Regions from separate parts of the Peribacillus sp. NPDC096540 genome, predicted to be linked through region 1. Evidence: riboswitches for the same ligand, from Rfam matches in the RefSeq annotation. Region 1 holds a riboswitch; each other region holds the start of a gene.
What was found. A riboswitch is a leader RNA that binds a small molecule or an ion and turns the genes downstream of it on or off. The one in region 1 is predicted to bind cobalamin.
Positions count from the first base shown of each region.

Region 2: another riboswitch for cobalamin. It lies ahead of metE (5-methyltetrahydropteroyltriglutamate--homocysteine S-methyltransferase); the one in region 1 lies ahead of ACQKMR_RS06725 (FecCD family ABC transporter permease).
Region 3: another riboswitch for cobalamin. It lies ahead of ACQKMR_RS19090 (ribonucleoside-diphosphate reductase subunit alpha); the one in region 1 lies ahead of ACQKMR_RS06725 (FecCD family ABC transporter permease).
Region 4: another riboswitch for cobalamin. It lies ahead of ACQKMR_RS20160 ((2Fe-2S) ferredoxin domain-containing protein); the one in region 1 lies ahead of ACQKMR_RS06725 (FecCD family ABC transporter permease).

Region 1 covers NZ_JBNNTG010000005.1:510-6,161, forward strand. The annotation lists gene ACQKMR_RS06720 (GNAT family N-acetyltransferase) at 1-233, shown strand, start outside; cobalamin riboswitch at 352-539, shown strand; gene ACQKMR_RS06725 (FecCD family ABC transporter permease) at 728-1,813, shown strand; gene ACQKMR_RS06730 (ABC transporter ATP-binding protein) at 1,810-2,577, shown strand; gene ACQKMR_RS06735 (ABC transporter substrate-binding protein) at 2,604-3,602, shown strand; gene ACQKMR_RS06740 (GNAT family N-acetyltransferase) at 3,771-4,565, shown strand; gene ACQKMR_RS06745 (VOC family protein) at 4,669-5,127, shown strand; gene ACQKMR_RS06750 (DMT family transporter) at 5,246-5,652, opposite strand, start outside.
Region 2 covers NZ_JBNNTG010000027.1:81,891-87,542, reverse strand. The annotation lists gene ACQKMR_RS20665 (potassium channel family protein) at 1-330, opposite strand, end outside; cobalamin riboswitch at 621-811, shown strand; gene metE (5-methyltetrahydropteroyltriglutamate--homocysteine S-methyltransferase) at 967-3,276, shown strand; gene ACQKMR_RS20655 (acyl-CoA thioesterase) at 3,269-3,757, shown strand; gene ACQKMR_RS20650 (ABC transporter permease) at 3,798-4,583, opposite strand; gene ACQKMR_RS20645 (ABC transporter permease) at 4,588-5,379, opposite strand; gene ACQKMR_RS20640 (ABC transporter ATP-binding protein) at 5,428-5,652, opposite strand, start outside.
Region 3 covers NZ_JBNNTG010000024.1:36,587-42,238, reverse strand. The annotation lists gene ACQKMR_RS19105 (helix-turn-helix domain-containing protein) at 1-2,162, opposite strand, end outside; gene ACQKMR_RS19100 (hypothetical protein) at 2,805-2,951, shown strand; gene ACQKMR_RS19095 (manganese-dependent inorganic pyrophosphatase) at 3,076-4,005, opposite strand; cobalamin riboswitch at 4,299-4,479, shown strand; gene ACQKMR_RS19090 (ribonucleoside-diphosphate reductase subunit alpha) at 4,617-5,652, shown strand, end outside.
Region 4 covers NZ_JBNNTG010000026.1:74,775-80,426, forward strand. The annotation lists gene ACQKMR_RS20130 (YozQ family protein) at 1-195, shown strand, start outside; gene ACQKMR_RS20135 (energy-coupling factor ABC transporter ATP-binding protein) at 383-1,228, opposite strand; gene cbiQ (cobalt ECF transporter T component CbiQ) at 1,247-2,023, opposite strand; gene ACQKMR_RS20145 (energy-coupling factor ABC transporter substrate-binding protein) at 2,010-2,321, opposite strand; gene ACQKMR_RS20150 (energy-coupling factor ABC transporter permease) at 2,323-3,066, opposite strand; gene ACQKMR_RS20155 (hypothetical protein) at 3,087-3,260, opposite strand; cobalamin riboswitch at 3,244-3,439, opposite strand; cobalamin riboswitch at 3,654-3,843, shown strand; gene ACQKMR_RS20160 ((2Fe-2S) ferredoxin domain-containing protein) at 3,995-4,363, shown strand; gene cobJ (precorrin-3B C(17)-methyltransferase) at 4,378-5,652, shown strand, end outside.

The sequences.
Region 1 (5,652 bases):
GAATTGGCGAGAAGTATACGCAAAGGGGAATAGCGAATAAAGCATTAAAGCTATTGCTAAACAAAGCGTCAGAATCAAGTGTAAACCAGATAGAAGCGAAAACAACAAGTAACAATATTGCCTCTCAAAAAGTTTTAGAGAGAAACGGATTTAAACGAATTTCTATTAATGTAGAACAAAGTGACCTCAATGGTCAAAAAGAAACGTTTATCCATTATAGCAGGGCCCTTTAACCGGTCATGATCTTTTAAACTAGAGTGTAGGAGCTTTCCGTCTTTCTACTTTTCCAATTGTGAAAAGATGGGAAGTATACTATACTAACGTTATATTTATTTGGAAATTTTGCGAAGTTCATAAATATGCCGCTGGGTGCCTTTGTGTGAACAAAGGGTAACAGGGAATCGGGTGTAAATCCCGAGTGGTCGCGCCACTGTAACCAAGAAGTTTTCTTTCAAGATGTCACTTGATGATGAATCAGGGAAGACGAAAGAAAATGATGATCTGGAAGCCAGGAGACCTACCTAGTGTGTATCGCCAATCATCCTTCGCTGAGAGGAGAGGTGTTCGAGAGGGAAAAGACTGACTGCAAACACAGTTTGTATGTCTTTATACTTATGCTCGTAACTCCATTCCTTGTAAAACGGATTGGGGTTTTTTTGTGAGTTTTTTTTTGAGGAGGATTTCATTATTGAGAGAGTTATTGCTAAGTAGGTCGTTGAAAGAGAATGTGGATGTACCACAAGAACCACAGTTTGAGAGGAAAGCCAAACGCCGGTTTCGATTTTTGTTACTTTTCTTGGTTTGCATCCTTTTATTATCGATTACATTTGCTGTAACCCTCGGCCCAGTTAAGATGTCGGCGATAACGGTTTGGAAAATTGCTATAGGTCACCTTCCGTTTATTGGTGATTATATAGACGTGAATTGGAGCCGATCCCAAGAGAGAATTATTTGGGATATCCGTTTACCCCGGGTCTTACTCGGAGCAGTGGTAGGAGCGGGATTATCCGTAGTGGGTGTGGTTATTCAGGCTTTGGTTCGCAATTCACTAGCAGATCCGTATATCCTGGGCATTTCTTCTGGTTCATCGGTTGCAGCAACCCTCGTTATTCTATTTGGAGCACTGCCTATTTTCGGTCAATATGCACTCTCGTTTGGTGCTTTCTTGGGTGCAATGGTCGCGATGCTGTCCGTTTATTTATTAGCTCAAGTAGGTGGGAGAATTCAAACGACAAGACTATTGCTTGCGGGTGTGGCTATTTCGATGATTATGTCCGCCATAACTAATTTCATTGTCACCCTTGCTCCAAAGGATTCTGGTATTCGTGAAGCGATGTTTTGGATGATGGGAAGCTTAGCCGGAGCCAAATGGGATTATATACCGATTCCAACTGTCGTGGTGGCCGTTGTTTCCATCTATCTATTAGTACACTCTCGCTCTCTTAATATCTTATTAATGGGAGAAGAAGTCGCAGTGACACTTGGCGTTAATATGGAATCCTTTCGTAAAGTGCTAATCATAATTACTTCCCTTCTTACAGGAACAATTGTGGCTGTAAGTGGCTCTATCGGGTTTATTGGTTTAGTCGTTCCCCATTTAGCCCGGCTAGTAGTGGGTACAGACCATAAACGTGTACTATCATGCAGTATTTTGATAGGGATGATTCTGGTTATTTGGTCAGACGTATGTGCTAGGTTGGTTCTTGCACCTCAAGAACTTCCGATTGGGGTTGTCACTGCACTTTGCGGCGGTCCATTCTTTATTTGGCTTTTGCGTCGAAGTTCGTATTCCTTTGGGGGTGGAGGCAAGTGAAATTATCTATTGAAGAAGTGTCTTATTCCATTCTGGAAACTACTATTATAGAGGATATTTCCCTGCAAATAAGTTCTGGACAGTTTGTAGGGCTAATCGGCCCGAATGGGAGCGGGAAATCGACTCTATTAAAAGCGGCTTCTCGAATTGCAGAGCCACACACTGGATCAGTTCACCTGGACGGTCAAAACCTATACAGGCTTTCACCGAAACAAACCGCTCGGGAAATGGCGGTTGTTAGTCAAGAAACATCCCTGACATTTGACTTTACCGTACTAGAAATGATTTGGATGGGGCGGCATCCTCATAAGCGGCTTTTTCAAGGAGACACGGAGAAAGACCGCCTCATCGTCAATCATGCGCTAGAACGTGTTGAAATGAAGGGGTTTGAGGACAGAAGTTTCATGAGCCTATCCGGTGGCGAGAAACAACGTATTCTCGTTGCCCGTGCCCTTGCACAGGAAGCGAATATCATTATCTTGGACGAACCAACGAATCATTTAGACATCCGTCACCAACTGCAATTGTTAGACCTTGTTAAAAAGCTGGATATTACTGTCTTTACCGCTTTGCATGATATAAATTTAGCAGCCATGTATTGTGATTATTTGTACGTCATCCAAAATGGGAGAGTGGTTGCCTTTGGAACGCCAGAAACGGTATTAACGGCAGAACTAATAAGAACGGTGTTTGGTGTTGAAACAGAAATCAGCATTCATCCAATCACGAAAAAGACACACATCACTTTTTTAGCCCATCTATAAGAGAAAATAAATTTGAGGAGAAATAAATGACTAGTTACCGAAAGATATGGTTAAGTATTAGTTTACTAGTAATGATGATGTTGGCCGCTTGTAATAGTTCTGAAGATGCTTCAAAGAATGACAAACAGAGCAAAAGTGGACAAGAAGATGTAGTCATCACAAACCTGGACCATGAATTTACATATAAAGAGGCACCAAAACGGGCGGTTACCCTAAATCAGCATGCGACGGAAATTATGCTAGCATTGGGTCTACAGGATTCAATGGTAGGAACAGCATATTTAGATGACAAAATTTTACCCAAATTTAAAGATGCCTATGAGTCGATTCCTGTACTTGCTAAGGAATACCCTTCAAAAGAAGTTTTCTTTGAAGCAGAGCCCGATTTTGCTTATGCTGGCTGGAAAAGTGCCTTTACAGAACAAACATTAGGAACTGTTCAGGAGCTTAAAGAAGCTGGTATTAATACATATATTCAAGAGTCCTCCAATACATCAACACCAACCATGAAAGATGTCTATAAGGATATTGAGAATATTGGGCGTATCTTTCATGTAGAAGAAAAAGCAGCAGAAGTCATCAATGAAATGAAACTGGAGATCAAGGAAACAACTTCAAAAATTGGTTCAGTTGAAACACCAAAAAACGTCTTCGTGTATGATAGCGGGGAAGAAGTCCCTAAAACGGCAGCTAAAAATAATTACATGACCGGAATCATTACATTGGCTGGAGGTCAAAATATTTTTAATGATATTGAAGGAGGATGGCCTGAGGTTAGTTGGGAAGAAGTGGTGGATCGCAATCCAGATGTTATAGTCATCATTGATTATGGTGATATCCCAATCGAACAAAAAGAAAAATTCTTATTAAATAAAAGCGAGCTTGCAGATGTACCTGCCATTCAAAACAAGGAAATAATCGTGCTTCCTCTTTCGGCGGGAGCGGAAGGAATTCGTGCACCGCAAGCCTTACAGACAGTGGCGGAAGGATTATATCCTGAAAATTTTAATAGCCAAAAAAGGTGAATGCTGAACAATGACCCGAATAAGGACACAAATGAAAAGTGTCCTTGTTCGGGTTTTATTTTTAAGGATAAGAGAAATAATCAGCACCGTTTAAAGAAATGCTGGAAGGAAAAATCAATCGGTTTCTTGAATGATTAGTAGGGAAGGAAATTGTAAGGAGTGTCGAGGGTGAATAATGGTTTAGCTGATACTTTAGAACAAACAGAAGTGGATGCCTTATATTCCCGGCTCACGGCTATTAAAGGAATAAGCGGTAATCCAATGGATGTTGAAATACAATGGTTTGGAAATGCCACAGCATTTTCTGTGAAAAAGATTCCAGGCCCTTCATTCAATACGGTAAAAGGTTTACAAGATGGTGATGAAATGGTTGTCGAAAGAATCGTGGAGTTTTACGAAAAAAGAGAGATTCCTGTGCGCTTCGAGCTGACTCCGGCACATGCTTCTCCTGATTTGATGGCATATCTAGCTAAAGCGGGTTTTAATCAGTCGGACTTCCATACGACTTTATATGCACCTCTTTCTCAAGAAATAGAGCCAATCGACTCCAAGATATCTATCCGCAGGCTGAAAAGAGATGAATTCAGTATATTTGCAGATATTTACACGCAGGGGTTTCAAATGCCAGCGTTCTTAAAAAGTGGAATTGCTGCCAATAATGAAATATTATACGACAACGAACATTGGACATTTTATCTTGCAAGTGTTGGAAATGAACCTGCTGGAATCGGTGTACTGTTTACAAAAGATGAAAGTGCAACACTTGCAGCTGCAGCTACCGTCCCGCATTTAAGAAATCATGGAGTTCAAACGGCTTTAATAAAGAAACGCTTAACACAAGCAAACTCCCTTCATTGTAAATTAGCCGTAGGGCAAGCCAGGTTTGGCAGTGTTAGTCAAAATAATATGGAAAGAGCCGGATTGAAGATTGCCTATACAAAAGCTATATGGACGAAAAAATAAGGGGAGCAGGAGATGAGCCAATGAAAAAAATGATAGAACATACAACATTGAAAAGAACGAAGCAGTCGATAGCAGAAGATTTGCGAAAGGTAGGAGAAAAAATTTGATAGAAGGTTTATATGAAGCCCATTTACCTGTCAAAAACCTAGCCATTTCAATGGAATTTTATAAGAAAATAGGCTTGAAATTGGCATGGAAGGATGAAGATACTGCCTTCTTTTGGATCGAAGAAAACAAAAGCTGGATAGGTCTGTGGGAGGGGGAAGAATATCAAACTCCCTATCACCCTTCACTCCGGCATATCGCTTTTCGAGTATCCTATGAAAATATGAAAAATGCTTTAACGTGGCTTCAATCCCTGCATATTAAAGTTGTGCCTTTTGGAAAAAGGGCATCTATTGAGCCTTTTGTACGCCCGCATCAAGGAAACGCATCCGTCTATTTTAATGACCCCGATGGTAATAGTTTGGAACTTATGTGTTCAATAGAAGTTCCTGATGCATATAAGCATATGATCAATAAACTTTCACTTCAAGAATGGGATGAATTACTTACTAAGTAACTAATTAATCTATTCATAAAGATGTTAATAATAAGGTGTTTTAAAATTTATAAACTAAAATCCAAAAGTTATATAAAAAGCTGATCGGCAATAACACCAATCAGCTTTTTCCTAGTGCTCATTCTTCTCGAATGACAAATATAACACCAATAAAGATTAATATAGTACCTATCCAAAAAGGCAAGCCAATTTGCTCACCTAGTAATAACCACCCTAAAAAGGTGCCGACTATAGGTTGGAAAAAGAAAAATAATCCGCCACTTGAAGCATTAAGTATTTGCAATCCGCGATTCCATAGTAAAAAGGCACATGCTGTCGAAATGACTCCCAAGTATAAAAGACCGCCCCAAATAGTTGGATGCATCATGGCTTGGAAGTCGAGTTTATCTAATCTAGTAATTGTAAAAGGCGTTAGTATGGCAATTGAAACAAGAATAGCATAGGTTGTTACCACAATTTGTGAATATTGCCCCGGGACACGCTTAATAAGAACAGACATAAGCGACCATGTTAGTGCTGCAATAA
Region 2 (5,652 bases), on a different contig from region 1:
TGTCGCAATCATCCTGCCCACGCCTATCGGGGCTATATCCCCATACCCTACAGAAAACATCGTCATCGCACTAAAATAAAAAGAAGTCTTCAGTTGCTCGTAAAAACTGCCGTCCAAACGATTGCCCATATCAAGAATCACTGAATGATTCTGAAGCTCGTATAATAAATAAATCAGTGCAAAACCTACTAATATCGTCGCATATAAATTGCCAAGCCACAGCATATCCTCCAGAGAAAACTTCTTTCCTCCCGACTCAACAAGAAATAACGTTCGAATGCTCATCACCATGCAAAAAATGATTCCTGCAATCAAGATGTAAAAAGTCATCCCCCACGCCTCATTTCAAAACAACCCATTCCCCTATACATACTCCCCGTCCAAACAATATATTCTTTATTTAGGGGTCAGACCCCATTTCCCAACATTCACATCCTTAAACAAACCTAGGTGCACCAATAGTTTTGTCGATATAGGGCGGGGTCAGACCCCATTTCCCGAGACTTTTTTCCTTGTTGACCATTTTAGTCGGGATATGTTAAGATTGTCTAAATTTTTATAATAGTTTTTATTTTATAAATTTTTGCCACCTGCAGTTTAATTTACAGCAGGTTTGTGAAATTTCATATGTGGAAATAGGTTCCTAATTTTTTTAGGATTAAAAGGGAAGTCCGGTGTAATTCCGGCACGGTCCCGCCACTGTAATAGGAATGTTAGCGCTATGCAATATGCCACTGATTTTCGGATTGGGAAGGCCTGCCGCTAATAAGATTCCTCAAGTCAGGAGACCTGCCTGTTTCGACAACACTGTTTTAACCTACGGAGAATAGGGAAGTGTTAGGGACCTTATAATTTTAAGGGGTTTTTGTATACCCCTTTATTTTAAGCATTTCTAACTTTCTCTTTTGATGGTTAGGGGTGCTTTTTTTATTGTTATTTTATTAAAAGAAAAAAGAATGTAGGAGGATGGGAATATTGAAAAGTAGTAGTTTAGGGTACCCGCGAATTGGGGAAGATCGTGAATGGAAACGCACATTAGAAGCTTACTGGTCCGGAAAAATCGATGAATCGGAGTTTACAGCACAGCTAGAAGCCATCCGTTTAGGCAACTTACAAAAGCAAAAGGACCAAGGTATTGATATTATTCCTGTCAATGACTTTACTTTATATGATCAAATGCTCGATATGTCTGTAATGTTCGGTCTTGTTCCTGAGCGTTATTCAGCCTATAAAGGCGGCACCGTTCCCCTTTCTGTATATTATTCTATGGCTCGCGGAAACAAGGATGAAGTTGCTTCTGAAATGACGAAATGGTTCAATACAAATTATCACTATATCGTTCCCGAATTAAAACCGTCAAAGCTGACTTTGACAGAAAATAAACCACTTGCTTCTTATCGCGAAGCCAAAGAAAAACTAGGAATTGAAGCTAAGCCCGTGTTAGTCGGACCTTATACTTTTATTACTCTGTCTAAAGGCTACAATAAACAAGATGTACCTGGAATCATCCTTAGTCTCCTGCCTTTATACACACAAATTCTGCAAGAGTTAGAACATGAAGGCGTGAAGTGGGTGCAAATCGATGAGCCCTCCCTTGTTTCATCCATTTCTAAAGATGATATGCAAACTGTTACTTACTTATATGAAAAATTGAGTGAAGCAGCTCCAAACTTGAACATCATGCTACAAACATACTTTGATGCGGTAGAGCACTACCAAGAGGTGATTGAATTACACGTTCAAGGGATCGGTCTTGATTTTGTCCATGATAAAGGGAAGAACCTTAGTAATCTTCAAGAATTCGGTTTCCCGAAAGACAAAGTGCTCGGTGCAGGTGTGATTGATGGGAAAAATATTTGGCTTTCCGATTTATCGAAAAAGAATCAGTTGATCAATACCATCACAAAAACCGTAGCCGAAGACCAAATTTGGCTTCAACCCTCTTGCTCCCTGCTTCATGTACCAGTAACGGTTCGAAATGAGACGGCTCTTACTAAAGAAGTTCAACAGGCCCTTGCCTTTGCTGATGAGAAGCTTGAAGAAATCACTCTACTAGTAAAAGGTAGTAATCAAGGTGCCAATGCAATTGCTGAAAAAGTAGCCACTAACAAATTAGCACTTCAAACGTTAGCAAGTTCAAATGCGCGAAATCATAAAGACGTCCAAACTGGTGTCGAACACGCGAAGAGTAAAACAGCCGGCCGGCAGCTGTCATTTAAAGAGCGCTATCAAAAACAACAGGAATTTTTCAAACTGCCTTTCCTTCCATCAACAACAATCGGAAGCTTTCCGCAGACAGCTGAAGTAAAACAAGCTCGCGGAAAATTCAAACGAGGAGAATGGACTGCTGCTCAATATGAAACATTTGTTAACGAGGAAATCAGCAGATGGATCAATATCCAGGAAGAAATCGGCTTGGATGTTCTTGTACACGGAGAATTTGAACGAACAGATATGGTTGAATTTTTCGGCCATAAGCTAGGAGGATTCGTTTTCCTCGAAAAAGGCTGGGTACAATCTTACGGTTCTCGCTGCGTAAAACCACCTGTTATCTACGGCGATGTTCATTTCATCGAGCCGATGACAGTCCGGGAAAGTGTGTACGCGCAATCCCTGACGAAGAAAACGGTAAAAGGAATGCTGACAGGTCCTGTAACAATTCTGAACTGGTCATTTGTACGTGATGATATTTCAAGGGAGAATGTTTGCTACCAGTTAGCGCTCGCCTTGGAAAAAGAAGTGGGAGCCTTAGAAACTGCCGGAATCAAAATGATTCAGGTGGATGAGCCTGCCCTTAGAGAAGGTCTTCCATTGAAAAAAGGCGACCGCGATGAATATTTAAAATGGGCTGTGAACTCCTTCTTGATTTCCACTTCAAGTGTGGAAGATACAACTCAAATTCACACGCATATGTGTTATTGCGATTTCAACAGCTTCATGGATGTCATCTCTTCCCTGGATGCCGATGTAATTTCCATAGAAACATCTCGCAGCCACGGTGAACTAGCTTCCGCATTTGAGGAAAAAACGTATGAAAAGGGTATTGGTCTAGGAGTATATGATATTCACAGTCCACGCGTTCCTGCAGTCGAGGAAATGGTCGATATGATTGAACGAGGCATCAAAGTATTGGATAAAGATCAATTTTGGATTAACCCCGACTGCGGCCTGAAAACAAGGGGCGTTCCTGAAACCATTGCTTCTTTGAAAAATATGGTGGAAGCTGCAACAATCGTTCGCAAAAACCTACTGGTCAATCAACAGTCGAATGATTGAAAAAGGTATTGATTTTACAAATGCTAATCCTATCCGGCAGTCACGGACTTTTTTAACTGATCTTGTTTTCCCACCAGATACGAATCATCACAACACTATCTTTGGAGGTAAAGTGATGGCCTATGTAGATAAAATCGCCTGCATTTCAGCAATGCGCCATTGCCGAAAACCGGTTGTGACCGTATCAAGCGACTCCTTTGACTTTTTGGCACCCATCAAGACAGGGGATGCGATTAACCTAGAGGCCTATGTCACCTGTGCCCATCGGACGTCGATGGAGGTATTTGTGAAAGTGGAGCGAGAAAACCTATTAACCGGTGAAAAGCAGCTTACAGCCCGCGCTTTTTTAACGATGCTAGCAATAGACGCAGATGGAAAGCCCACCCCCGTTCCTCAGGTTTTTCCGGAAACGGAAGAGGAAAAGCAACAATTCGTTCAAGCACAAGCTAGATATATTGAAAGAAAGAATAAGCGTAAATAAGAAAAATCCCTTCAACTGAATAATGTTGAAGGGATTCTTTTTAGTTTCCAGCTCCGCGGTACCTTTTCACTCCCTGATTCCAAATGAAAACAGATACTATGAAAAAGGCAATCCCGATAACCGGTGTTGCAAATGCATAAGCATACCACTCTTCTTTTCTAAGAAAATAAGAGGCTGGATACACGCCGACAAACGCGAATGGCAGCACCCATGTAAGTACAAACCGAATGACCTTGTTATAAATATCAACCGGATAGCGGCCATAGTTCCCGATATTGTACATCATTGGCATGATTGACGTTTTCGCATCCGACCAGAACCCAATGCTTGCAATTGCTACAAAGATGGACGCATAAGCAAGTGCCCCACCGATTGCAAAAATCACAAAGAGAATAGGATCATACCAAGTAAGCTCGAGATTCAATGATGCACCCGAATAGAAAATAATGATCAGGCCGGTCACAACACCAAATAATGATTCAAGCTCAATTCTTTCCAAAATGACTTGAAACAGGCTGTGGATCGGCCTAGTTAATATTCGGTCCATCTCACCTTTAACGATATAGCGATCGTTAAAATCCCAGATATTAAAAAATGAAGAAAAAAGAGCAAATGGTATAAGGAAGAATCCGTATATAAAAATAATTTCTTCACGGCTCCAACCGCTTAAAAATTGCGTATGTCCGAAAACAACTAAGATAAATACCAGATTCACAACCTGATTCAATAGGTCAGAAAGAATTTCCATGAAAAAGTCGGCACGGTACTGCAATCTCGTTTTCATATATTGGCTTACATATTGAAAAAACATCGATACATAGAACATCTCATCAACCCCCTTGAATAATCAGCTGTTTTTTTGCGACTATCCATAAAAGCTGAATTGGTATTATGAGAATAATGACCCAAATAAATTGCTGTAATAAGGCCATGCCGATATCGCCTGAGCTATAACCATTTGTGAAAATCATGCTTGGTACATAGCTGATCCCTTGAAAAGGCAAATACTTCATTACTTCTTGCGCCCATATTGGGTAAAAACTGATTGGTAGCAACAGCCCGGAAAATAAATCAATGATGACCCTTTTTGCCCGGATTAGCCCTGCGTTGTTATATAAGAAAAATGTAGTGATTCCCGTTAATAAGTTAATTTGTGTATTAATGATGAAACTGAACAGCAAGGAAATGCCGAATATTCCCCACGTTGCCGGTTCATGTGGCAATTCGATAGGAAAAATAAAAGCTACCAGCAGCATACCTGGAATGGAAAAGAAGAAGAAACGGAATATTCCCTCTCCCAGCCCTTGCATCGTCTTCATGCCTAAATAGTTATAAGGTCGAATCATTTCGATGGCAACCTTGCCGTCTTTTATTTCATTAGCAATTTCACGGTCAATATTATTAAAATAAAAAGCACGCGCCATCCAGGCAACCGCTACATAGGTTGTCATCTGCGTACTTGAAAGTCCTTCGATGGAGCTTTTATCCCCATATATCGCATTCCATAAGAAATAATAAGCACCAATATTGATACTATAAATTAAAATACCAGTATAATAATCCGTTCGATACGCAAGCATCATCAAAAAACGCATGCGAATCATAGCAAGATATTTCCCCATGGTCCTCTCCCTTCTTGTCAGACACGTTGTTTCTTAATGGTACGAGAGTCAGACCGTGCCTTCTTCATAAATATTACGAACAATCTCTTCAATAGAGGTTTCATGAATTTTGACGTCCTTGATTTTAAAATGTGATACGACCGCAGAAACAAGCTGTGAAATATGATCGCTTTCCTCTTTCATCATAGCCATGTAAGTTTGATGTTTTTCATCGTATACCCAGTTCGCGGTAAACGGCAGCGGTAAGGATTGCAAATCATGTAACTCAACCGG
Region 3 (5,652 bases), on a different contig from region 1:
AATCGCGTTTCTGCATCTTCTAAATTCATGTCTAGAATGTCACGAATTCTTTCCAACCTGTAGCGCAGAGTACTGCGGTGTATGAAAAGTACATCCATGGTATTTTTCAGATTTCCGTTATTAAATAAATAAGCTCTTAATGTATTCAGAAGATCTGCTCCACTTCCCTTTTCATAATCCATCAACGGAGCTAAATATTTTTTGAGAAATAAATCGGCAAGTTCAGGGTCTTTCAGGTTATTTAAAAGAGAATACGAGCCCAATTCATCAAATATAACTGGGCCATTTTTGGGGAAGCCATTTCGGCTAACATTATAAGCATGCATGGCCTGTTTGTAGGCATAATAATAATCCTCCAGCTTATCCGTCGCCCCTCCCACTCCCATATAAATCGTCAAGGAAAGCTTCTTGAAAATCGGTTGCTCTCTAAGATATTGATATAACTCTCCCCAATACGAGGAAGCCAGGTCTTTTTCTCTTTCTACTGGAATCATGAGAATCATCATATCATCTCTTTTAGTCACGATGATTTCTTTGTATTTAAGATACAGCTGTTCTTTCATATGATCCCATTCAGAGGCTTTTTCCGCTTCTCTCTCAATCAGGTTCGAATGGGAAGGTAAAGATTCCTCTTCCAGTTTTAATACAGCAATCCGGTGTGGCCGATATAAGTCTATGTTCATTAGCGTCGCGTATTCCACTATTTTGGCCTTATCCTCTATCTTCTCTTCAAACAGTTTTGTTATATAACTGTCCTTCACCTGCTCTTTAGTTTCCATAATCAGTTTTTGTTTGATGAACTGAATGGCATATACATTTAGGGCATGTCCAATTGTTAAATTCGTAACCTCATCCACAGCATTCTTATTTGTGATGATCGCTAAATAGCCTAATAATTCTCCACTTCCTATAACCGGCCAAAAACCAATCGATGTCGAATCCTTTTTTAAATCCCCGAGCCATATTCCCCGTTTTTCCTTACCAATTTTCGCTTTCTCTTTCTCGATAAGACTATATATATCGGGAAGTGAATATTCATCCTCGTTTTCTAGGTGAATAGAGATGTACCTAAAAAATCTATCAAAAAGTATAATCGAACAAGACAACAACCTGCTGAGGGTATCCGTGATGACATCAAAATCTTCCCCGTACAATGTCTCTTTGACCAGTTCCTGTTGATAGCCCATAATCCTTTGTAACCGCTGCTTTAAATAAATTTCATTTAAATATAGCCTAGCGTTTTCAAATAATGCGGCCACATGGTTTGATAAGAATTTTAGAAGCTCGAGATCCCCCACTGTGAATGCACCCATTGCCTTATTGGCTAAATGAATCATTCCCACAGTCTTAAGATTGACCACCAACGGAACCGACAACTGAAAGCCACCCGATTTTTCAAAAAATGGAAAGTATGTACTTAATTTATTCTCTCCTCTAACCGCAATAGTTTCTTCCAGTTTAGGAGAGCCTATCAAAGGGCTTTGCAAATAAAAACAGTTTTCCGATTCATTGAACAAATAGATGGAGGCGTCCTCCGCCATCGTACCTTGGCATGATAGCTCTAGCACCTTTTGCACTAACTCTTCCATCGATGAACCCGGTGTCACATTTTCATTGACCCATCTTATGCTGCTTAACTTTCGTTTCTCAAATTCCTTCTCCTTTGCAAGCTGCATAGCAACTGCGACATCTTTTCCAAATTCAACAAAAATTTGCTCAACTTCAGAAATTAAAGGAACGAAATTATGAAAACCAATAATACAGAACCCATAGCTGATTCCATCATCTTTTAAAGGAACAGTAAACCAGGTTGAAATTCTTTCATTTTTCATTAACTTATAAAATTTGCAATTGAGGCTGCTTTCTTTTTTCCTACTAATATCCCATCCTTCTTCGAGAATCTCCGGAGAGCATTCACTTAGGTGAATTGGAAAAGAATCTGCAAAATGCGGCGAACCGCCTTTCCAGACTTTTGGATATAAGATATCATCTTCTCTTAAAACGATTGCCACGAAATCCCATGAAAACTCCAATTGAAAGGATTCTACCGTAAAATCCAAAGTTTCCTGAATTGTATCGAATTTCACTAAATTTCTTGCAGTCATTCTCAAATGCGTTTCAATTTTTTCTACTAATTTAGTTCTCTTCTCACTTTTATTCATAGGAGCATCCCCTGTTCTTATCCATTGTTGAAGAATAACCTACTGTAAATACAGAAAAATCAGTATATTAATAGTAACATATAGCAAAAGGTAAACAGAAGTCTTTGGAAATTCAAACATTTAAATCCAATGATTCTTATGTTAGTGCATTGTTTCCTTCTATAAATATTATCGGCAATAAAAATGCTTCTTTCTATCATGTTGCAGATTCTTGAATGAATAGCCCATATTGAGCATGATTTTCTTCTCGGCTAAAATTTCTAAAGTGTCGGTTGAAAAAACAGAGGACGCTCAGGCTAATAAAATTATTTATCGTATAACCGGATAATTATTTTTTGCCTCGGTCCAGGACTTTGTTTCCAAGTTCGAGGTATATGAAAAGTCTGATTCTATCACCATTGATTTTTCCCATTCAAAAATATGGGATGCTTCTGCAGTCGGCGCAGTTGATAAGGTTGTCCTTAAATTTCAGTTGGTGATTCTTCCCAGATACTTGGTCTCGATCAGGAAAGTTCCCAATTGCTTGAAAAGCTCGCCACTTATGATAGTAAAATATCTTAAGTTTAAATTTTGCTGAATAGAAACTTTTTAAACTGACAAAATAGATACATGAAATATATCTAGATGGAAGGAGTAAAAAGTATGATATCCGAGCAGGATTATACGGCAGCAAACCTGTCACAAGATTTACTGAATGAACTAAAAAGCTTTGAAAGTAAACTAGGCCAGGACGCAAATAAAGAACTAATTGTCATCGCCTATGAAAAAGAGAAGGATGCTTTGAATTAAAAAAAAGACTCAAACGTCATTTAAATGACTTGTTTGAGTCCTTTTTTATAGACATGATTGAAAATTGATTATTAAAGTTCATAGAAAGGGTGCTCGAAGTTTTCAGAGCACCCTTTTCACATCTTTATTTAGTGAATATGTCCGTTAAAACCGGCACGATTTGTTTTTTACGTGATACAACGCCTTCTAAGACGGCAATGTTGTTGCTCAATGTAACGTTATAAGCTTTTTCAACTGCTTCCGTTGATTTCCCAAGAGCCAAGGCAACAGAATCATTTGTTAAAATATCCGTTACAACGAATAAGAATAAATCTAATTCTTTCGTAGCAATAACCGCTTCAATAGCTGCTTCTAATTCAGCTTGTTTTGCAAGTACTTCGTTCGGATCCACAGCATTGACTTGAGCAATCTCCACTTTCGCAGTTCCCATAGAGAATTCTTTTGCATCAAGAGTAATTAGCTGGGCAATTGTTTTGTCGCTAAGGTCAGCGCCTGCTTTTAACATTTCTAAGCCGTATGTTTCAGCATTGACTCCGGCAATCTCCGCTAATTCCATTGCTGCTGCAACGTCTTGCTCTGTGCAGGTTGGAGATTTGAACAATAAAGAATCGGAAATGATGGCAGACAGCATTAGACCTGCGATTGCTTTAGGTACTTCAATACCGTTTTCTTTATAGATTTTATTTAAAATAGTTGCCGTGCAGCCAACTGGTTCTGCGCGGTAATATAAAGGATCACTTGTTTCAAAGTTAGCGATACGGTGATGGTCGATAACTTCTAATACTCGGACTTGGTCAATGTCTTCAGCACTTTGCTGACGTTCGTTGTGATCGACTAAAATCACACCATCCGCTTCCCCTGCCACTTTTTCTACAAGACGAGGAGCTTCGAATTTGAATTGGTCTAATGCATATTGTGTTTCACCATTCACTTCACCAAGACGAACAGGTTCAGCGTTGATACCTAGTTGTTTTTTCAGATCCGCATAAGCGATAGCTGAACAGATTGTGTCTGTATCCGGGTTTTTATGTCCAAAAACTAATACTTTTTCCAAGATTATTTCTCCTTTTAATAAATATTTTTCCGGGAACCTCTATCATTACTATAAGGGAGATCCACCTTTACTATACACTTTATTTTAACATAAAATCTCTTATATTCAGTGTTTGAATTTCCCATTTCTCTATTAATTCTTTCTATCTTTTTTCCTCTTCCCTCACTTTGTCAATAGATAAGGATTGGTTTTTCTCAAATATATTAGTTGAATTATCGTCTCATATGGCTTACGATAATATAAGCATAAATACTAGATATTGATATTAAAAACCACAAAAATAACTATATATAGAATTATATATAATCCAAGGTGCCAGTGATGGCTGAAAAGGGAATCCGGTGTAAACCCGGAACTGTCCCCGCAACTGTAAATGTGACGAAATGAGAAAACCACTGTATAGCTCTTTATACGGGAAGAACTCAAAGTAGGATGATCATGAGTCAGGAGACCTGCCTGGATTTTTCACGTTTCTTATTCTTCGGGGATTGAGATGATGAAACGATAGTATAACGGCTATTTTTTCATGGCTCTTTTATTCTATCGTTTGATCCGCTCAATTTATTGGGCGGATTTTTTTATGTAACGGAAGTTTACAAGGAGGATTATTCATGACTCAAACATATAACTCTACTATAGAGAAAAATGACACAGAAACAAGTTCTATCCAGCTTGAGATGTTATCCAAGGAATTCGAAGGCCAGCTTGATATGGAAAAATTCAAAAAGCGTTTTACAAAATGGCTAGATCGTAAAAGTGAATCAACAGAAGAACAAACATCAAAAAAACTGATCCAGCTTGCTCTCGAAAGTGTGGACATAGATGCTCCAGATTGGACGTTTGTTGCTGCAGCAGAACTTTTGAATACCATGTACAGGGATGCACAAGCAAATCGGGGCTATGAGAGTGTGAGCTATGGTCCGTTCTATGAATTAATCGCAGAACTCTCTCAACTGCAAGAGGGACAACGCTACCCGATTTATAAACCCGAACTACTCAACTCTTACTCCAAAGAAGAAATAGAAGAATTGGGCTTAGAGATCGATCCGGAAAAAGATAAACTATTTTCTTATATTGGCATCTACCTATTAAACGACCGCTACCTAGCCCGTCCGAAAAAAGACAAGGTCTACGAACTGCCTCAGGAGCGCTTCATGATTATCGCTATGGAAATTATGAGAATGGAAAAAACAGAACATCGCCTACAACTTGTGAAAGAGGCATACTGGGCGATGTCCAATCTGTACATGACCGTCGCGACACCTACCCTATCAAACGCAGGAAAAACGCATGGCCAGTTAAGTTCATGCTTTATTGATGCGATTGAAGATTCTATTGATGGCATTTATCTATCGAACTATGATGCCGCTAAAGTATCTAAATTCGGCGGTGGTGTAGGACTTTACGTCGGTAAAATCCGCTCACTTGGTTCAGATATCCGTGGTTTCTCTGGAAACAGTTCAGGCACGACCCCTTGGATCCGTTTGTTTAACCAGACAGCTGTCAGCGTAGATCAATTAGGTCAGCGTAAAGGGGCAATCGCGATTTATTTGGATGCTTGGCATAAAGATATCATGAGTTTCCTTGACTTGAAGACACAAAACGGTGATGACCGGTTGAAAGCTCATGATATTTTTACAGGTGTAT
Region 4 (5,652 bases), on a different contig from region 1:
TCTTTAGATATTGCTGGAAGAATTTATGACGTCAGTGATTATAAACGAAAGGATACATTGTCCTCGGGTCTGGCTACCACCCACGAACAAGTTTCAGATACTTATACGGAGGGTGAAATAAAAGCAGTCGTTGACGATGTAGAGGGAAAGGATATTGAGATAAAAGGGGAAGAGGCTGAAGAAGAAAGCCAATAAACTAATTAAGAAGAAATAACAGGACATGCATGAACTTTCAAAAGTGATACTTTGCAGCAACTTGTTTTTCTCTGAGGATAAAACTATCCAGGTATTTGGATACCGACTCAATTACCTGGATAGTGAAGAATATCTCCAATATATCCCCTAGTCTGTTGAACTAACGAAACAGGCTAGGGATTTCTTCTTAATAAACCTTTTCAATCTCCATTTTTTGAAGTAATTCTTCCTTCGTTCTAGGGGCAGGGTCTTCTTTTGTAAATATCTTTGATTGAATAAGAGATTGAAACATTTCAAATATCCATGGTTTTTCTAAATGTGCTTGATACAAAAGGTCTTCATGATGAAAAATAGTGACAGGATCTCCTTGATAAATGACCTTTCCATCGTTCATGACAATGATTTCGTTAGCCCATTGATAGGCTAGATTAACATCATGAGTTGATAAAATAATAGTTTTATCAGGGAGATGGATGTTATCCAGCAGAGCCATAATCTGTTTGGAAAAATAAGAATCCAATCCTGCCGTAGGCTCATCCAAGATCCAGACTTCGGGTTCCATGGCTAGCACCCCGGCAATAGCGACGCGCTTCTTTTGTCCTAAGCTCAAAAAATGGGTGGGCTTATCTTTCAATTCTGTTACTTCTGTTTGGGACATCGCCCATTCAACTTTCTCCCGCACTACATCTCTATCCCAACCTAGGTTCATCGGTCCAAACGATATATCCTGTTGTACATTAGCGGAAAAAAGCTGAGAATCTGGGTCTTGAAAAATGATTCCGACTTGTTTTCGTAATAATAATAGTGTTTTTCGGTCATATTTTAATTTCTTTCCCTTAAAACTGATGGTACCGGTTGTTGGTTTTAATAGACCGTTTAAATGTTGGAATAAGGTGGATTTACCGGCCCCATTATTGCCTAATAAAGCAATTTTTTTACCTTTTTGAATCGTAAGAGAAAGATCTTTTAATGCGAACGTCCCATCTGCGAATTGATGGGTGAGTCCATCTATATTAAAAATATGTTCTTCCATTATCGAACTGCCCCCAATTTACGTATATTTATAAATAAAGATTAAGCTAACTAGAATCACAATGGTAATCAGCCAATTTCGCGTGGAATATGTGTAAGAGTCATCGATAAATGAAATGTTTTCTTGATATCCTCTTGCGTTCATTGCCATCGTTAATTGTTCAGAGCGCTGAAACACTCCTAAAAACAAGGAAGATATGAGTAACCCGAGAGAACGAATTCCCTTCTTCATCGAACTATACCCAAGCCGTGATGACTGTGATTGATGAATGGCCATAGCTGTATCTAAAAAAATAAAGATGAAGCGATAAGTCAATTCGATTAAATCAATCAATAATGAAGGCAGTTTTAGCTTTCGCAATACATATAGAATGACTGTGATGGGTGTAGTTAAGGTTAGGAAATATAAACAGCTGATACTGCTTAATACAACAACGATCAGACCAATTACCGTTTTCACACTGTCTTCGCTGATAAATATTTGCCAGCTGCCTACATTCCAGGACCACCATACATTTGGTACCGAAGTATTTTTATTTGTGAATGAAATAAGGATGGTAATTGTACCTGATAGTACAAAAAGTCCAGGTAATAAGAGTAATTTAACATAATAAGAGATTGGGATTTTTGCCCCGAAAATGATAAAAGCACTCATCACTGTAAAGGTGATGAGTGAAACGGTTATATCCCTCACAGCTAAAGAAAACAGTAAAAGGGAGAGGGAGAAAATCATTTTCTCTAAAGGATGTACATGCTTTAGCCGATTGAAATAGGCGTATTTATCAATCAGTAACATGCTTTGACTGTTCGGCCTGTTCCTTAACGGCCTGTTTATTTTTTTGTCGCATAACGCCGAAGAAGTATCCAATGAATCCGGCGCCAATCGCGGCTTGGAGCGCAAACAATAAGCTTTCAGTCTCTGCACCTGGCGGCTCCCAGATACTGTTGAACCAAGGCTCATATTCCGGTTGGATTTTAGTGATGGCTTCTTCGGCGGCTCCGTCAGCTCCGCCAAATTCTGTTCCTTGTTGGGTGATTAACGGAATAATAGCCAGTATGACGACTAGAAAAAGAAACAATAAACTTTTTTTCATGTTAACGAGCCTCCTTAGATAACACTCGTAGTAATTTCAATTCGCCTAGATTGTATTTCTTCAAGAAATTCATGACAACGACTGTCAATAAACCTTCGCTAATTGCTAAAGGTATTTGGGTAAGGGCAAAGATTCCTGCAAATTTAGTAAATGAGGCCATAAATCCTCCCACCTCCGAGGGGAAAGCTAAGGCAAGCTGTACGGAAGTTACCACATAGGTGCCCAAATCTCCGAATGCAGCTGCTAAGAAAACAGCAATAGAGAAGGACCAACCTAATTTAGTAGCGCCTTTGAATACAAAATAAGCAATGAACGGTCCGCAAACAGCCATGGAAAAAGCATTGGCTCCTAGCGTAGTTAATCCTCCATGAGCTAGTAATGCAGCTTGAAATAACAGAACAATAGAACCGACGACACTCATGGCCAACGGTCCAAACAAGATTGAACCTAAACCGACGCCGGTAGGGTGTGAAGAGCTTCCTGTTACGGAAGGGATTTTTAGGGCTGATAAAATAAAAACGAATGCGCCGGACAGACCCAGCATCATTTTTGTTTCTGGATTTTCCTTCACTCTAGACCTAATGGAACGGTAACCCAAGATTAAAAATGGAAGTGTCACAGCCCACCAAAATATCGCCCATTCGATTGGTAAGAAGCCCTCCATAATATGCATGGCCATTGCTCTCTTTGGTATGAAGAGTAGTAAAATGACAAAATAAAGTATTTTCAAATTGGCTTTTTTCATTTTTTCTCCTTTCGACGCTATTATTTAAAATGATTAAAGCTGAGAAGAGAAGTGGCGGGCAACATAAAAAGCACTTCTCTCAAAAAGAAAGAAGTGCGTAATGAACAGTAAGTTTGCAGCATAATCCAAACATTAGCCTTATCTGCCTGATCCGCACACCCATCCTCGTAGGTTGAAACAGTTTTACGCTTCATGGCAGGTCTCCTGGCTCTGGATCATCATCCTCATACTTCCTTCCCATCTAGTTTGACAGTGGATTATTCTTTACGTATTAGGACTTCCCTTTACAGTGGCGGGACCGCGCCGGATTTACACCGACTTCCCTATTAAGCTAAATTCCGAGAAATTCAGCACCATAAAACTTATGTAATTTTTTGAAAAATTCTCGTTTAGTGTATCATAAAGCAATGATTCCATCTACACTCCGTTCATATATTTTTTTTTGAGAAGGATAAAATCGCAGAGAAGCAAGGAATGAAGCTGAATTATCACCATTAAACTTTCAAAACAGTCGGAATAAACTATTGAATTTTGATAAAGTTGGTATATGATAGATAAAGTTAACTAGAAATGTATGATTATAAAACCAAATATTCCAATTTAAAAGTGCTCTTGTATGAATATGCAAGGGATAATAGGGAAATCGGTGAGAATCCGATGCAGCCCCCGCTACTGTAACGCTGATGAAATTGTCGATAACCACTGGCATAAAGCTGGGAAGGGACAAAAGTAAATTGAAGCGTAAGCCAGGAAACCTGCTTTTAAAATTGTGTGATACTTTTCGGAGGGAAAGGTAGAAGAACTATGGAAATTTTGAGAGTTTCATCTTGCTTGCTGGAGGCTCCTTATTCATATAGTTTTTTTAAACCTTAACTCTAACAGTTAAGGTTTTTTATTTTGCCTTTTCTCAGAATTTAGGAGGAAGAAGATGACAACTTGGAACTTGAAAGGCACAAATTCGCATCTGTTGATTTGTAACGGCAGTAGTTGCATGAAAAAAGGCGGCGAAGAAATAACACAAGCAATTCGTGATGAAATTACTTCACAAGGTCTGAATCAAAAAATTCATACTACTAGAACTCGCTGTAACGGCAGGTGTAAGGATGCCTGCGTTGTGATTGCATATCCTCAAGGGACATGGTATCGAGTGGACTCACCTGATTTTGGACGTGAGATTGTCCGGAATATCGATGAAGAGAAGTTTATTCCGCAGATGCTTTACCAATTTACTGATGGAGAAATGACTCCTAATCCGGATTTTCCACCTCAAACAGGAATTTCAAAAGACAAGTCGTAAAAGGAGATGTCTAAATGAGTACAAACGGTAAATTATTTGTCGTTGGCTTTGGACCAGGGAATTTTGAACATATTACCAAACGTGCTGTAGAAGCCCTTCAAGAAAGTGACTTCATCATTGGTTACAAAACATATGTGGAACTCATTCAGGGCCTTCTTACAGATCAAACGATTATAAGTACGGGTATGACTGAAGAAGTATCACGTGCACAAGAAGCAGTGAAACAGGCGGAGTTGGGAAAGAAAGTGGCTGTAATTTCGAGTGGTGATGCAGGAGTTTACGGAATGGCTGGTCTGGTTTATGAAGTATTGATTGAAAAAGGGTGGAAAGAAGAAACGGGAGTAGCCATTGAAATCATTCCTGGTATTTCTGCCATCAATTCATGTGCCTCTTTACTTGGAGCACCTGTTATGCATGATTCCTGTACCATCAGCCTCAGTGACCATTTAACGCCTTGGGATCTTATTGCCAAAAGAGTAGAGGCTGCTGCAATGGCTGACTTTGTCATTGCGCTTTATAATCCTCGAAGCGGTAGACGGACTAGGCAAATTGTTGAAACACAGAAAATTTTACTGCGTTATCGCTCGCCCGAAACACCTGTCGGATTGGTGAAAAGTGCTTATCGCGATCGTCAGGATATTGTGATAACCAATTTGAAAGACATGTTAAATCACGATATTGGGATGCTAACGACCGTCATTATTGGAAATTCATCTACCTTTTTATATGATGACAAAATCATCACGCCACGTGGATATCAAAGAAAGTATACATTGAATTCGGAAAGGCAACCATTGAAGCCGCATCAACGCTTGCAAAAAGAAGCAGAACCGTGGGCATTAGATCAAGAAACGGCATCTATACAGGAAGCGTACACCGAGTCGACTGGCGGAGTTGGGTTGCTTACAAAAGCCCCAGAAAAAAAGCGCACTTCTTTTGAAGTGGCAATGGAAGCACTCATAAAAGTTAAGGGTCAAACAGTCCAGCAATCTATTACGCCAGTTGTTCAGCAAAAAATTGAGTCGGTATTCGAGCTTGCCGTTAGCCCAGGTGTGGCGAACAAGCAATTTACTCCCAAACAAATGATGACACTTGCAGAAGTTGTTGGAGAGAAAGGAACGATGGAATACACGCCAAATCATAAAATCGTTTTAAAGATTCCTACAACAGATCCAGAAGTTATTACTGGAAAATTGCAAACAGCAAACTTTTTATTATCGCCAATTGGGGATGTACTGACCTTAAAAGCTTGTGATTTCTGTGATGGTGAAAAAGTGGAATCCATTCCT